Regions from separate parts of the Streptomyces sp. NPDC058157 genome, predicted to be linked through region 1. Evidence: riboswitches for the same ligand, from Rfam matches in the RefSeq annotation. Region 1 holds a riboswitch; each other region holds the start of a gene.
What was found. A riboswitch is a leader RNA that binds a small molecule or an ion and turns the genes downstream of it on or off. The one in region 1 is predicted to bind cyclic di-AMP.
Positions count from the first base shown of each region.

Region 1 (3,672 bases):
GTGCTTGAGGACGGGTACGCCCCGGGTGTCGAAACCGGTGGTGATCATGACGAGGCCGACGGCGCCGGTGAGGTCGGCCACGGCCGCCTCGAAGCGCTCCGCCACGTCGTCGGGGTCGCTGCCGGGCCGGATGATGTCGTTGCCGCCCGCACAGAAGGAGACGAGGTCGGGGGCCAGTTCCTTGGCCCGCGGAAGCTGCTCCTCGACGATCTGGTCGAGGACTTTGCCGCGTACCGCGAGGTTCGCGTACCGGAAGTCGTGCTCGTCGCGCTGATCCGCCAGGAGTACGGCGAGCCGGTCCGCCCAGCCGAGATACGAATCCCCGGGTCCCGGGTCCCCCACGCCTTCGGTGAAGCTGTCCCCGATCGCCGCGTACGAGCCGATGGTCTTGAGTGTCGTCTTCGTCGCTGCCACGGGAACCCATCCTTCACCCCCGCCGCCAACCTACGCCAACGTAATGAGGGGTTGACGGACCGTGATCTATACCACGCGGGGGATAAGGAATAAGTACACGCGGGGCCGGGACCCCCCTCGGGTCCCGGCCCCGCGCGCGTCGGTGCTCCGCCGCAGCGGCGGTCTCAGACGCTGACGCCCTTCGAGCGGAGGTAGGCCAGCGGGTCGATGTCGGAGCCGTAGGACGGGCCCGTGCGGATCTCGAAGTGGAGGTGCGGGCCGGTCACGTTGCCGGTGGCGCCGGAGAGGCCGATGCTCTGGCCGGCGGTGACGGTCTGGCCCGTCGAGACGTTCAGCTGGGACAGGTGGCCGTACTGGGAGTACTTGCCGTCGGCGTGCCGGATGACGACCTGGTTGCCGTAGGCACCGCCCCAGCCTGCGGAAACCACGGTGCCCGCGCCGACGGCCCGGACGGTGGTGCCGGTGCTCGCGATGAAGTCGACGCCGGTGTGGTAGCCGGAGGACCACATGGCGCCGGGCGTCCGGTACTGGGTGGAGATGCCGCCGCCGACGGGGGCGACGAACCCGGCGGCGCTCGCGGGCGCGGACTGGGCGGCGGGCGCGGACTGCTTCATTCCGCGAGAGGGGGCGGTGGCCCCCTTCAGCGGTGCGGAGCCCGCGGCGCCCGACGCGGCGGGGGCCTCCTCGGCCGGGGCGGCGTCGGCGGTGTCCTCACCGGCCGCCGGAGTTCCGCTCGAGGACCCCTGGGCGGGGGCCGCAGCCGGCTTGGGGGCGGCGGGGGCGGCGGCCGCGCCGAGGGCCAGGCGCAGACCCGGGTGGATGAGGGAGGGGTCGTCGCCGACGGCCTCGCGGTTGTCGGCGTACAGCTGCTCCCAGCCGCCGGAGATCCCGCGCTCGGCGGCGATGACCGAGAGGCAGTCGCCGGAGACGACCGTGTAGACGGACGGGGCGGCGGCCGGGGCCGCGGCGGGGACGGCCGCCCGCAGTGCCTGCGGGGCCTGGGCGGACGCGACGGCCGGGGCCGCGGCGGCGGGGGCGGCCGCGTGGGCCGCGGCGGCGCCCGTCAGCGGCAGCGCGAGGGCGGCGCCCCCGGTGCCGGCGAAGGCCAGGCCGCGGGATATGGAACGGGACTTCGGACGGCGGTGCTTACCCTTTCCGGGCATGGCGAATTCCTCTCCGGCGCCTGCGAGGTGAGCTGTCGGGTTCGGACTGGAGATGTCCGGCCGTACGGGTACGGCTTCACCCCGAGCCGCGCCGGATTTCGATCCGGCCCGGCGGCCTACCTGGTTCCCCCGCTCCTGCCGCGCGTCATGGTCGGGTGCGGTTCCCGGGCGGCGGCAGGATTAGGCGGTCCACCCGGATCGCTCGCGAAGGTAATCCAGCGGGGGCGCGGGCAACAAGCCGCGAATTCCCTGACGGAATAGCAGGTATGAGCGAGCGACGAAATTCTGGTCACCCTGCGTCCATTCCGCGCCGCCAACAACCGTCCCGGCATGGGAATTCGAGTTCCGCGATCAGGCACGCTCGGTCACCGTATGATCTGGCTCACGGAGTTCGGCCCGATCTCCCGTCCACCTATGGCAAGTTGGTTCCAACCAGAGCAATTCGGACAAGCGGCGCACCGTGGAGGAGCAGACGTGACCCAGCAGATACCGCAGGACCTTCCCGCGCACCCCGAACCCACGCCCGAGATGACCGGAGTGCGCAATTTCCGCGACGTGGGCGGCTTGCCGACCACGGACGGACGGAGGGTCAGGCCGGGACGGCTGTTCCGAAGCGGACATCTGGCGCATGCCACCGAAACCGATGCAGAATTCCTCGCCTCCCTCGGCCTGCACACCGTCTTCGACTTCCGCAACGCCGCCGACCGGGCCGTCGAGGGCCCGGACGTCGACCTGCCGGGCGTGCGGAACGTGAACGTCCCGCTCTCGGACCCGGCCGACGGCGGCCAGTTCTGGCGGATGGTCCGCGAGGGCGGCCTCGACCAGCTCCGCTCCCTCCTGGGCGACGGCAGGGCGGCCGCCCGCATGGCGGAGTCGTACCGCGAGATGGTCCGCCACCGCACCGCCGAGCACGGCCTGGTGGTGCGCGCCCTCGCCGAGGACAGCGTGCCCGCGCTCCTGCACTGCGCGGCGGGCAAGGACCGGGCGGGCCTGTCGATCGCCGTCACCCTGCTCGCCCTCGGGGTGGACCGCGACGCCATCGTGGCCGACTACATGGAGTCGAACGCCCCGCACAACCGCTACCGGATGCTGCGCGGCGCCGAGACGCCCGAGACCCGGCCCGCCGAGGTGACGGAGCTGCTGGCGCCGCTGTTCGACGCCCGCCCCGAGTACCTGGTCGCGGCGTACGAGACCGTCGACGCGTACTGGGGCGGGCCGGACCGCTACCTCTCCGAGGGCCTGGGGCTCACCCCGGAGACCCGGGAGCGGCTGCGCGACCGGCTGCTGGACTGAGCCCCGCGCGGGGCCCCGGCGTACCGGGGCCCCGTACCGTCAGCGGTTGCCGACGGCCTGCTTGACCAGGGTCCGGCCGAAGTCCCACATCAGCGAGCCCCCGCCGTGCGCCTCGTCCATGACCTCCCGGAAGGCCCCGACGAACCGGTCCACGTCCGCCTCGTCCACGATCAGCGGCGGGATCAGCTTGATGACCTCCAGGTGGTCCCCCGAGACCTGGGTGAGGATCCGGTGCCGGTTCAGCAGCGGCACCACGACCATCTGGGCGAACAGCCCCTTGCGGGCCGCCTGGAGCATGGTCCAGCGGCTGCGCAGGCCCAGCGAGGACGGCCGGCCGAACTCGATGCCGATCATCAGCCCGCGGCCGCGCACCTCGTGGAGCATCTCGTACTCGTCCACGAGCGCGGCCAGCCGCCCGCGCAGCAGGTCGCCCATGGCCCGGGCGTTGGCCACGACCCGCTCGTCCTCCATGACGTGCAGGACCGCCAGCCCGGCCGCCATCGCCTGGGCGTTGGCGCCGAAGCTCGCGGAGTGCACGAGGACGCGGTCCATGGACGAGTACACCTTCTGGAAGATCCAGTCCTTGCCCAGGGTCGCGCCGACGGGCACGTAGCCGCCGGAGAGCGCCTTGGCCACGCACACCAGGTCCGGCTCCACGCCCGGTTCGTGTTGGTACGCGTAGAAGTCCCCGGTCCGTCCGAGGCCGGTCTGCACCTCGTCGGCGATCAGCAGCGCCTTGTGCCGGTGCAGGAGCTCCTGGGCGGCGCGCAGGAACCCCGGCGGGGCGGCGTGCACCCCCTTG
Region 1 is NZ_JBHVUQ010000105.1:623-4,294, forward strand. Features, by position in the region: gene ACFVXK_RS24130 (SGNH/GDSL hydrolase family protein) at 1-414, opposite strand, end outside; gene ACFVXK_RS24135 (LysM peptidoglycan-binding domain-containing M23 family metallopeptidase) at 579-1,577, opposite strand; cyclic di-AMP (ydaO/yuaA leader) riboswitch at 1,582-1,774, opposite strand; gene ACFVXK_RS24140 (tyrosine-protein phosphatase) at 2,106-2,870, shown strand; gene ACFVXK_RS24145 (aspartate aminotransferase family protein) at 2,910-3,672, opposite strand, start outside.

Region 2 (3,672 bases), on a different contig from region 1:
GCTCATGCTTCCCGGGAACGGCCGCCACAGACGACCCCGTCAGGTCCCCGCCATCGTCGTCACCGCCGGAGTCACCGGCTCGGCGCTGGCCCTGCCGCTGCTCGCCGCCACGGGCGCGAGCGCGGCCGACACCGCGACGTGGGACAAGGTCGCCGACTGCGAGAGCGGCGGCACGTGGAGCGCCAACTTCGGCAGCGGGGCCTACGGCGGACTCCAGTTCACCCTGGAGCAGTGGAAGAACGCCGGCGGACTCGAGTTCGCGGAGCGCCCCGACCTCGCCAGCCGTTCGCAGCAGATAGCCGTGGCCGAGCGGGTGCTCGACTCCCAGGGCCCCGAGGCGTGGCCGCTGTGCTCCGCCTCGGCCGGGCTGTCCAAGAACGGGCCGAAGCCCGACGTGGACACCGGCACCTCCAAGACCCCCGGCCCGGTCGGCCCCAGCCCGGTCCGGCCCGACTTCTCGGTGCCGTCCACCGGGAAGGACAAGCCCTCCACGGACTTCGGGGCGCCCACCCCGGCCCCCGGCGCCCCGGGCCCCGGCGTGCTGCCGGACTACCCGCTGGGAGCCACCAGCGGACTGCCCGTCATGCCGGAGCCGGACTACTCCGTGCCGCCCACTCCGACCACGGGCCCCACCGCCCCGACCACCACCCCGACGAACCCGGGCAACACGGGCAACCAGGGCAATCAGAACGGTCAGGGCAACCAGGGCAACCCCAACAACCAGGGCAACCCGGCCACTCCGACGACCCCTGGCACCCCGACCGCCCCGGTCGACCCGACGGCCCCGGCCACCCCGGGCGCCACGCCCGCCCCTTCACCCTCCGCCGGCGCCTCCGACGGCAACGGCAAGCACCGCGGCCCGGCCGCCCTGGAGGTGCCCGCGGCCCCTGGCGCGGCGTCAGCCGCCGCCGCGGAGCCCGTGTACACGGTGAAGGCGGGCGACAGCCTGACGGCCATCGCGGACGCCAACGGCCTCAAGGGCGGCTGGACCGCCCTCTACCAGGCCAACGAGCAGGTCATCGGCAAGGACGCGGACCTCATCAAGCCCGGCCAGAACCTGGATCTAACCAAGAAATAGGGGTAGTTCGGGCAGTCGTTACGGGCTGAATGTCCGTTATCGGCAAGTGAGACATGCATCTCTTCCGGACAACTGGCGTGTCTCATTCCGGAACTTCCGCAAACCCCGCTCCGACCTGCGCAAACGTGGTCTCCGGGAACGCAAGTAGGCCGGTTTCTCCCCAAAATCACACGTTGAACATCGGGGAGAGACCTGCCTACCTTCTGAGTCGCTCGCCACCGCGAGCTCCTTCGACCGCATCGCCGAATCCTGCCGGCGGCCGGAGGGAACAGTCGTCGCGCAAGCGCCGTTGGCAGGAGCGGGGGAACCAAGGTAGTTGCCGGGAAAGGCCGTTGAGAGACGGCCCGCGTACCGGCTTGGGGTGAAGACGCGCAACTGCGCGGCCGGGCAACTCATCCGCCCGAACCCGACAGCTCACCTCGAAGGCGTCGGTGAGGAGAACTCCATGCTGCTTTCCGGCAAGGGCAAGCACCGCCGCGGCTCCAAGGCCGTCCGCATCGTCACGCTCGCCGGTGTCGCCGGCGTGGCCGTCGCCGCCCCGCTGATGGCCGCCGGCTCCGCCAGCGCCGCCACCGTCTCGGAGTGGGACAAGGTCGCCTCGTGCGAGTCCGGCGGCAACTGGTCCATCAACACCGGCAACGGTTACTACGGCGGCCTCCAGTTCTCCGCCTCCACCTGGGCCGCGTACGGCGGCAAGGCGTACGCCGCGCAGGCCAACCAGGCCACCAAGTCGCAGCAGATAGCCATCGCGGAGAAGGTCCTCAAGGGCCAGGGCAAGGGCGCCTGGCCGTCCTGCGGCGTCGGCCTGTCCAACTCCGCCTACAACGGCGGCGGCTCGACCACCACCCCGGCCAAGCCGAAGCCGGAGTCCAAGCCGGCCCCGGCCAAGCCCGCCCCGGCGAAGCCCTCCACCCCGAAGGCCGACACCGACACCGAGACCAAGAGCACCGGCTCCGGCTCCGGCTGGACCCCGTCCAAGCCGGCCCCGTCGAAGCCGTCGAAGCCGTCGACCCCGAAGGCCGAGACCCCGGCCACCGGCAGCGGCTCGTACACGGTCAAGGAGGGCGACACCCTCGGCACCATCGCCGAGGCCAACGGCGTCAAGGGCGGCTGGGAGAAGCTGTTCGACCTGAACAAGGACACCGTCAAGGACGCGGACCTGATCTTCCCGGGTCAGAAGCTGAACCTCGGCTGAATTCCCGCGTAACACCTGAGCGGCGCCCGAACCGCACCTGAGCAGTACCCGGCACGGCCCGTGGCATCGACGCCCGGCGCGCATCCTCATCGCGCGCCGGGCGTCGTCGTGTCCGGGCCGCGCCGCCGCATGTCCGGCCCGATTTCCAGGGTCCTATGTCCTGGAAGGCGGGTATTCGGCCCCTTTTTCGTCCCAGGACCCGGGCGGTCGGCTGGCCGACCGCCCGGAGCCGGTTAGGCTCTAGTCGGCGAGGCCGTCCCAGGCCCCACGCCACCGCACACCCAGCGTCACATCCCAGAAGGAGATGCTCGTGCCGTCCATCGACGTCGTCGTAGCCCGGGAAATCCTGGACTCCCGAGGCAACCCCACGGTCGAGGTCGAGGTGGGCCTCGACGACGGCAGCACCGGCCGTGCTGCAGTTCCGTCCGGTGCCTCCACCGGAGCGTTCGAAGCCGTAGAGCTCCGCGACGGTGACCCCAACCGCTACCTGGGCAAGGGCGTCGAGAAGGCCGTCCTGGCCGTCATCGAGCAGCTCGGCCCGGAGCTCGTCGGCTACGACGCCACCGAGCAGCGCCTGATCGACCAGGCGATGATCGACCTGGACGCCACCGAGAACAAGGGCTCCCTCGGCGCCAACGCCATCCTCGGCGTCTCCCTCGCCGTCGCGCACGCCGCGTCCGAGGCCTCGGACCTCCCGCTGTTCCGCTACCTCGGCGGCCCGAACGCGCACCTGCTGCCCGTTCCGATGATGAACATCCTCAACGGCGGTTCGCACGCGGACTCCAACGTCGACATCCAGGAGTTCATGATCGCGCCGATCGGCGCGGAGTCCTTCTCCGAGGCCCTCCGCTGGGGTGCCGAGGTCTACCACACCCTCAAGAAGGTCCTGCACACCAAGGGCCTCTCCACCGGCCTGGGCGACGAGGGCGGCTTCGCCCCGAACCTGGAGTCCAACCGCGCCGCGCTCGACCTCATCATCGAGGCCATCAAGCAGGCCGGCTACGTCCCGGGCAAGGACATCGCGCTCGCGCTCGACGTCGCCGCGTCCGAGTTCTACAAGGACGGCAAGTACGAGTTCGAGGGCCAGTCCCGCTCGGCCGCCGAGATGACCGAGTACTACGAGGAGCTCGTCTCCGCGTACCCGCTCGTCTCCATCGAGGACCCGCTGTTCGAGGACGACTGGGCCGGCTGGAAGACCGTCACCGACCGCCTGGGCTCCAAGGTCCAGATCGTCGGCGACGACCTCTTCGTCACCAACCCCGAGCGCCTCGCCCGCGGCATCGAGGAGGGCTCCGCGAACGCCCTGCTCGTCAAGGTCAACCAGATCGGCTCGCTGACCGAGACCCTGGACGCTGTCGAGATGGCCCAGCGCAACGGCTTCAAGTGCATGATGTCCCAC
Region 2 is NZ_JBHVUQ010000061.1:14,424-18,095, reverse strand. Features, by position in the region: gene ACFVXK_RS17645 (transglycosylase family protein) at 5-1,078, shown strand; cyclic di-AMP (ydaO/yuaA leader) riboswitch at 1,353-1,521, shown strand; gene ACFVXK_RS17640 (transglycosylase family protein) at 1,524-2,273, shown strand; gene eno (phosphopyruvate hydratase) at 2,578-3,672, shown strand, end outside.
Region 2: another riboswitch for cyclic di-AMP. It lies ahead of ACFVXK_RS17640 (transglycosylase family protein); the one in region 1 lies ahead of ACFVXK_RS24135 (LysM peptidoglycan-binding domain-containing M23 family metallopeptidase).

Region 3 (3,672 bases), on a different contig from region 1:
GCGCAGTGCCTCGCGCACCGGCACCCGCGAGACCCCGTAGCGGCGGGCGAGCACCTCCTCGGTCAGCCGGCCGCCGGGCCCGAAGAAACCGGAGACGATATCGTCGCGAATTGCTGTGCACACCGCGTGCGCCGGAATACGCAAGGCCGGACCTCCGCTGGGTTCCACTGGTTTCCGTTCCGAATCCACCGTGCTGCCACCGCGACTCTATGGCAAGGGGCGACAATTTCCGAGAACGCCCGGAAATCCGAATCGGCGGGAACCGGCCGCGACGGCGCGACGGACCAGGGGAACGCGGAAGGCCCCGGCTCGGGGAGCCGGGGCCTTCCGTGACGGGAAGCGGGGGTCGGGTCAGATGCCGACGCCGTGCTGGCGCAGGTAGGCCAGCGGGTTGATGTCCGTGCCGTACGTGGCGCCGGTGCGGGCCTCGAAGTGCAGGTGCGGGCCGCTGGAGTTGCCGGTGGAGCCCGACAGGCCGATCTGCTGGCCCGCGGTGACCGTCTCGCCGACGGAGACGTTCAGCGACATCATGTGCCCGTACTGGGTGTAGGTGCCGTCGTTGTGACGGATCACGACGTTGTTGCCGTAGGCGCCGCCCCAGCCGGCCTCGACGACGGTGCCCGCGCCCACGGCGTGGACGGACGTGCCCTCGTCGGCGTGGAAGTCGATGCCCGTGTGGCTGCCGGAGGACCACATGCCGCCGCCCGCGCCGTACTGGGTGCTGACGTAGGAGCCGTCGACCGGGGCCACGAAGGTGTTGAGGCGCTTGCGGGCCTCCTCCTGGGCGGCCTTCTCGGCGGCCTCGCGCTCGGCCTTCTCCTTGGCCTCGGCCATGCGCTTGGCCTCGGCGGCGCGCGTCTTGGCGTCGGCCTCGGCCTGCGCCTGGGCGGCGACGGACTCGGCGGCGGTCTGCTGGGTCTCGGCCTGGACCTGGATGTCGTCCTGGAGACCGTCGGCGACGACGATCGCGTTCAGGGCGCCGGTGTCCTCGAGGGACGGGCCCCCGTGGGAGTCGGCGGCGAAGGCCGGGGCCGCGAGGGTGCCGACCACGCCCGTGGTGGCGAGGGCGGCTATGCCGGCGTAGCCGGCGGTCTTGCGGCTCATACGGCTCGAACCACGGTGCTTACCGGAACCGGCTGCACGACTGCCAAACGCCATGGCGGGGGTGATCCTTTCCTTCCCTCTCGCCTACCGGGTTAGCTGACGGGTTCGGAGCAGGAAGGTCTCCTACGGGCCCCCTCTGGCGAGGCGGTCCGATTCACCCCAGGGACTGATGTGGGTCCCCGGCTCCCCAGGCTCGCGCCTGACGGGGACTCGGCGATCGCTGTCCGGTGCCGCGGGTGCGGCTGGCACAACTGACGGACAGCACGCCTGACGCTAGGCGGATCATCAGTCGATCGCCAAACAGACGACCGGATTTGTTGCGTACGCCACACCGCATACCTGAAACCACACCATGAAACGGACAAAGGGGGCCCGGCGGATGTCCCGCCGGGCCCCTCCAAGACAGGTCGGCCACCGGCCAGTTGCCGGCCGGCCGCCGGTCAGTTGGTGACGACCGTGACCTCACCGATCCCGAGGGCCAGCACCGGCTCCTCGATCTGCGCCGCGTCGCCCACCAGGACGGTGACCAGACGGTCCACCGGGAAGGCGCTCACGACCGCCGAAGTGGCCTCCGCCGTACCGGTTTCGGCCAGCCGCGCGTACAGCCGCGCCTGGTAGTCGTCCGGCAGCTCCTGCTCCACCTGGTCGGCCAGGGTCCCGGCGACCGAGGCGGCCGTCTCGAACTTGAGCGGGGCCACGCCCACCAGGTTCTGCACCGCCACGTCGCGCTCGGCGTCCGTCAGGCCCCCGGCGGCGAGGGTGCGCAGCACCTGCCACAGGTCCTCCAGCGCCGGACCGGTGTTGGGGGTGTCCACCGAGCCGCTGATGGCGAGCATCGAGGCGCCCTTGCCGTCCGCCGTGGAGCGCAGCACCTGGGCGAAGGCGCGCACGCCGTAGGTGTAGCCCTTCTCCTCGCGCAGCACCTTGTCCAGACGGGAGGTCAGGGTGCCGCCCAGGCAGTACGTGCCGAGGACCTGCGGGGCCCAGACGATGTCGTGCCGGTCGGGGCCGATCCGGCCGATCAGCAGCTGCGTCTGGACCGCGCCGGGCCGGTCCACGATGATCACGCGGCCCGTGTCGTCGGCGGTGACCGGCGGCACCGGCAGGGGCGCGGCGGTGTTCCCCGTCCAGGCGCCGAGGGTGTCGGCGAGGGCGGCGTCGAGGTCGATGCCGGTCAGGTCGCCGACGACCACCGCGGTGGCGGTGGCGGGGCGCACGTGGGCCTCGTAGAAGGCGCGTACGGCGGCGGAGTCGATCCGGGCGACCGTCTCCTCCGTGCCCTGGCGCGGACGGGACATGCGCAGGGTGGCCGGGAAGAGTTCCTTGGAGAGCTCCTTGGCCGCCCGGCGCTGCGGGTTGGCCTGCTCGTGCGGGATCTCGTCGAGCCGGTTGCGCACCAGCCGGGCGACCTCGCCGTCGTCGAACGCGGGCGCGCGCAGCGCCTCGGCGAGCAGTCCGAGCGCCCTGGGCAGGCGGGAGGCGGGGACCTCCAGGGAGACGCGCAGGCCGGGGTGGTCGGCGTGCGCGTCGAGGGTGGCGCCGCAGCGCTCCAGCTCGGCGGCGAACTCCTCGGCGGAGTGCTTGTCGGTGCCCTCCGACAGGGCGCGGGCCATGATCGTGGCCACGCCGTCGAGGCCCGCGGGCTCGGCGTCGAGCGGGGCCGCGAGGTTGACCTCGACCGCGACGACCTGCTGGCCGGGGCGGTGGCAGCGCAGCAGGGTCAGCCCGTTGCCCAGGGTGGAGCGCTCGGGGGCGGGGAAGGCCCACGGCTTGGCCTCGCCGGCCTCCGGACGCGGGTGGAAGGTCATCGTGACGGCTGCGGTGTCGCTCACTGCTCCGCCCCCTCGTTCTCGTCGCTCTCGTCGTTCTCGTCGTTCTCGTCGGCGCCGGCCAGCGGCTCGTAGACCAGGACCGCGCGGTTGTCGGGGCGCAGCCGGGCGGCGGCCACGGCCTGCACCTCCTCGGCGGTGACGTCCAGGACGCGCCCGACGGCGGTCAGCGCCAGCTGCGGGTCGCCGAACAGCACCGCGAAGCGGCACAGTTCGTCGGCGCGGCCGGAGACCGTGCCCAGGCGGTCCAGCCATTCGCGCTCGAGCTGCGCCTGCGCGCGCTCCATCTCGTCGGCGGTGGGGCCCTCGGCGGCGAACCGGGCGAGCTCCTCGTCCACGGCCGCCTCGATGGCGGGCACCTCGACGCCGCTGGAGGTCTTGACGTCCAGCCAGCCCAGGGAGGGCGCCCCGGCCAGCCGCAGCAGGCCGAAGCCGGCCGCGACGGCGCTCTGGTCGCGGCGGACCAGGCGGTTGTGCAGGCGGGAGGACTCGCCGCCGCCGAGGATCGTCAGCGCCACGTCCGCCGCGTCGCACTCGCGGGTGCCGTCGTGCGGGAGGCGGTAGGCGGCCATCAGCGCGCGGGCCGGGACCTCCTCGACGATCTCCTCGCGCAGCTGCCCGCCCATGACCTCGGGGAGGGTGCCGTCGCGGGGCGGCTGCTTGCCGTCGTGCGCCGGGATGCTGCCGAAGTACTTCTCGACCCAGGCGAGGGTGCGCTCGGGGTCGATGTCGCCCACGA
Region 3 is NZ_JBHVUQ010000173.1:3,119-6,790, forward strand. Features, by position in the region: gene ACFVXK_RS30355 (GntR family transcriptional regulator) at 1-144, opposite strand, end outside; gene ACFVXK_RS30360 (M23 family metallopeptidase) at 352-1,158, opposite strand; cyclic di-AMP (ydaO/yuaA leader) riboswitch at 1,171-1,330, opposite strand; gene ACFVXK_RS30365 (M16 family metallopeptidase) at 1,545-2,912, opposite strand; gene ACFVXK_RS30370 (M16 family metallopeptidase) at 2,933-3,672, opposite strand, start outside.
Region 3: another riboswitch for cyclic di-AMP. It lies ahead of ACFVXK_RS30360 (M23 family metallopeptidase); the one in region 1 lies ahead of ACFVXK_RS24135 (LysM peptidoglycan-binding domain-containing M23 family metallopeptidase).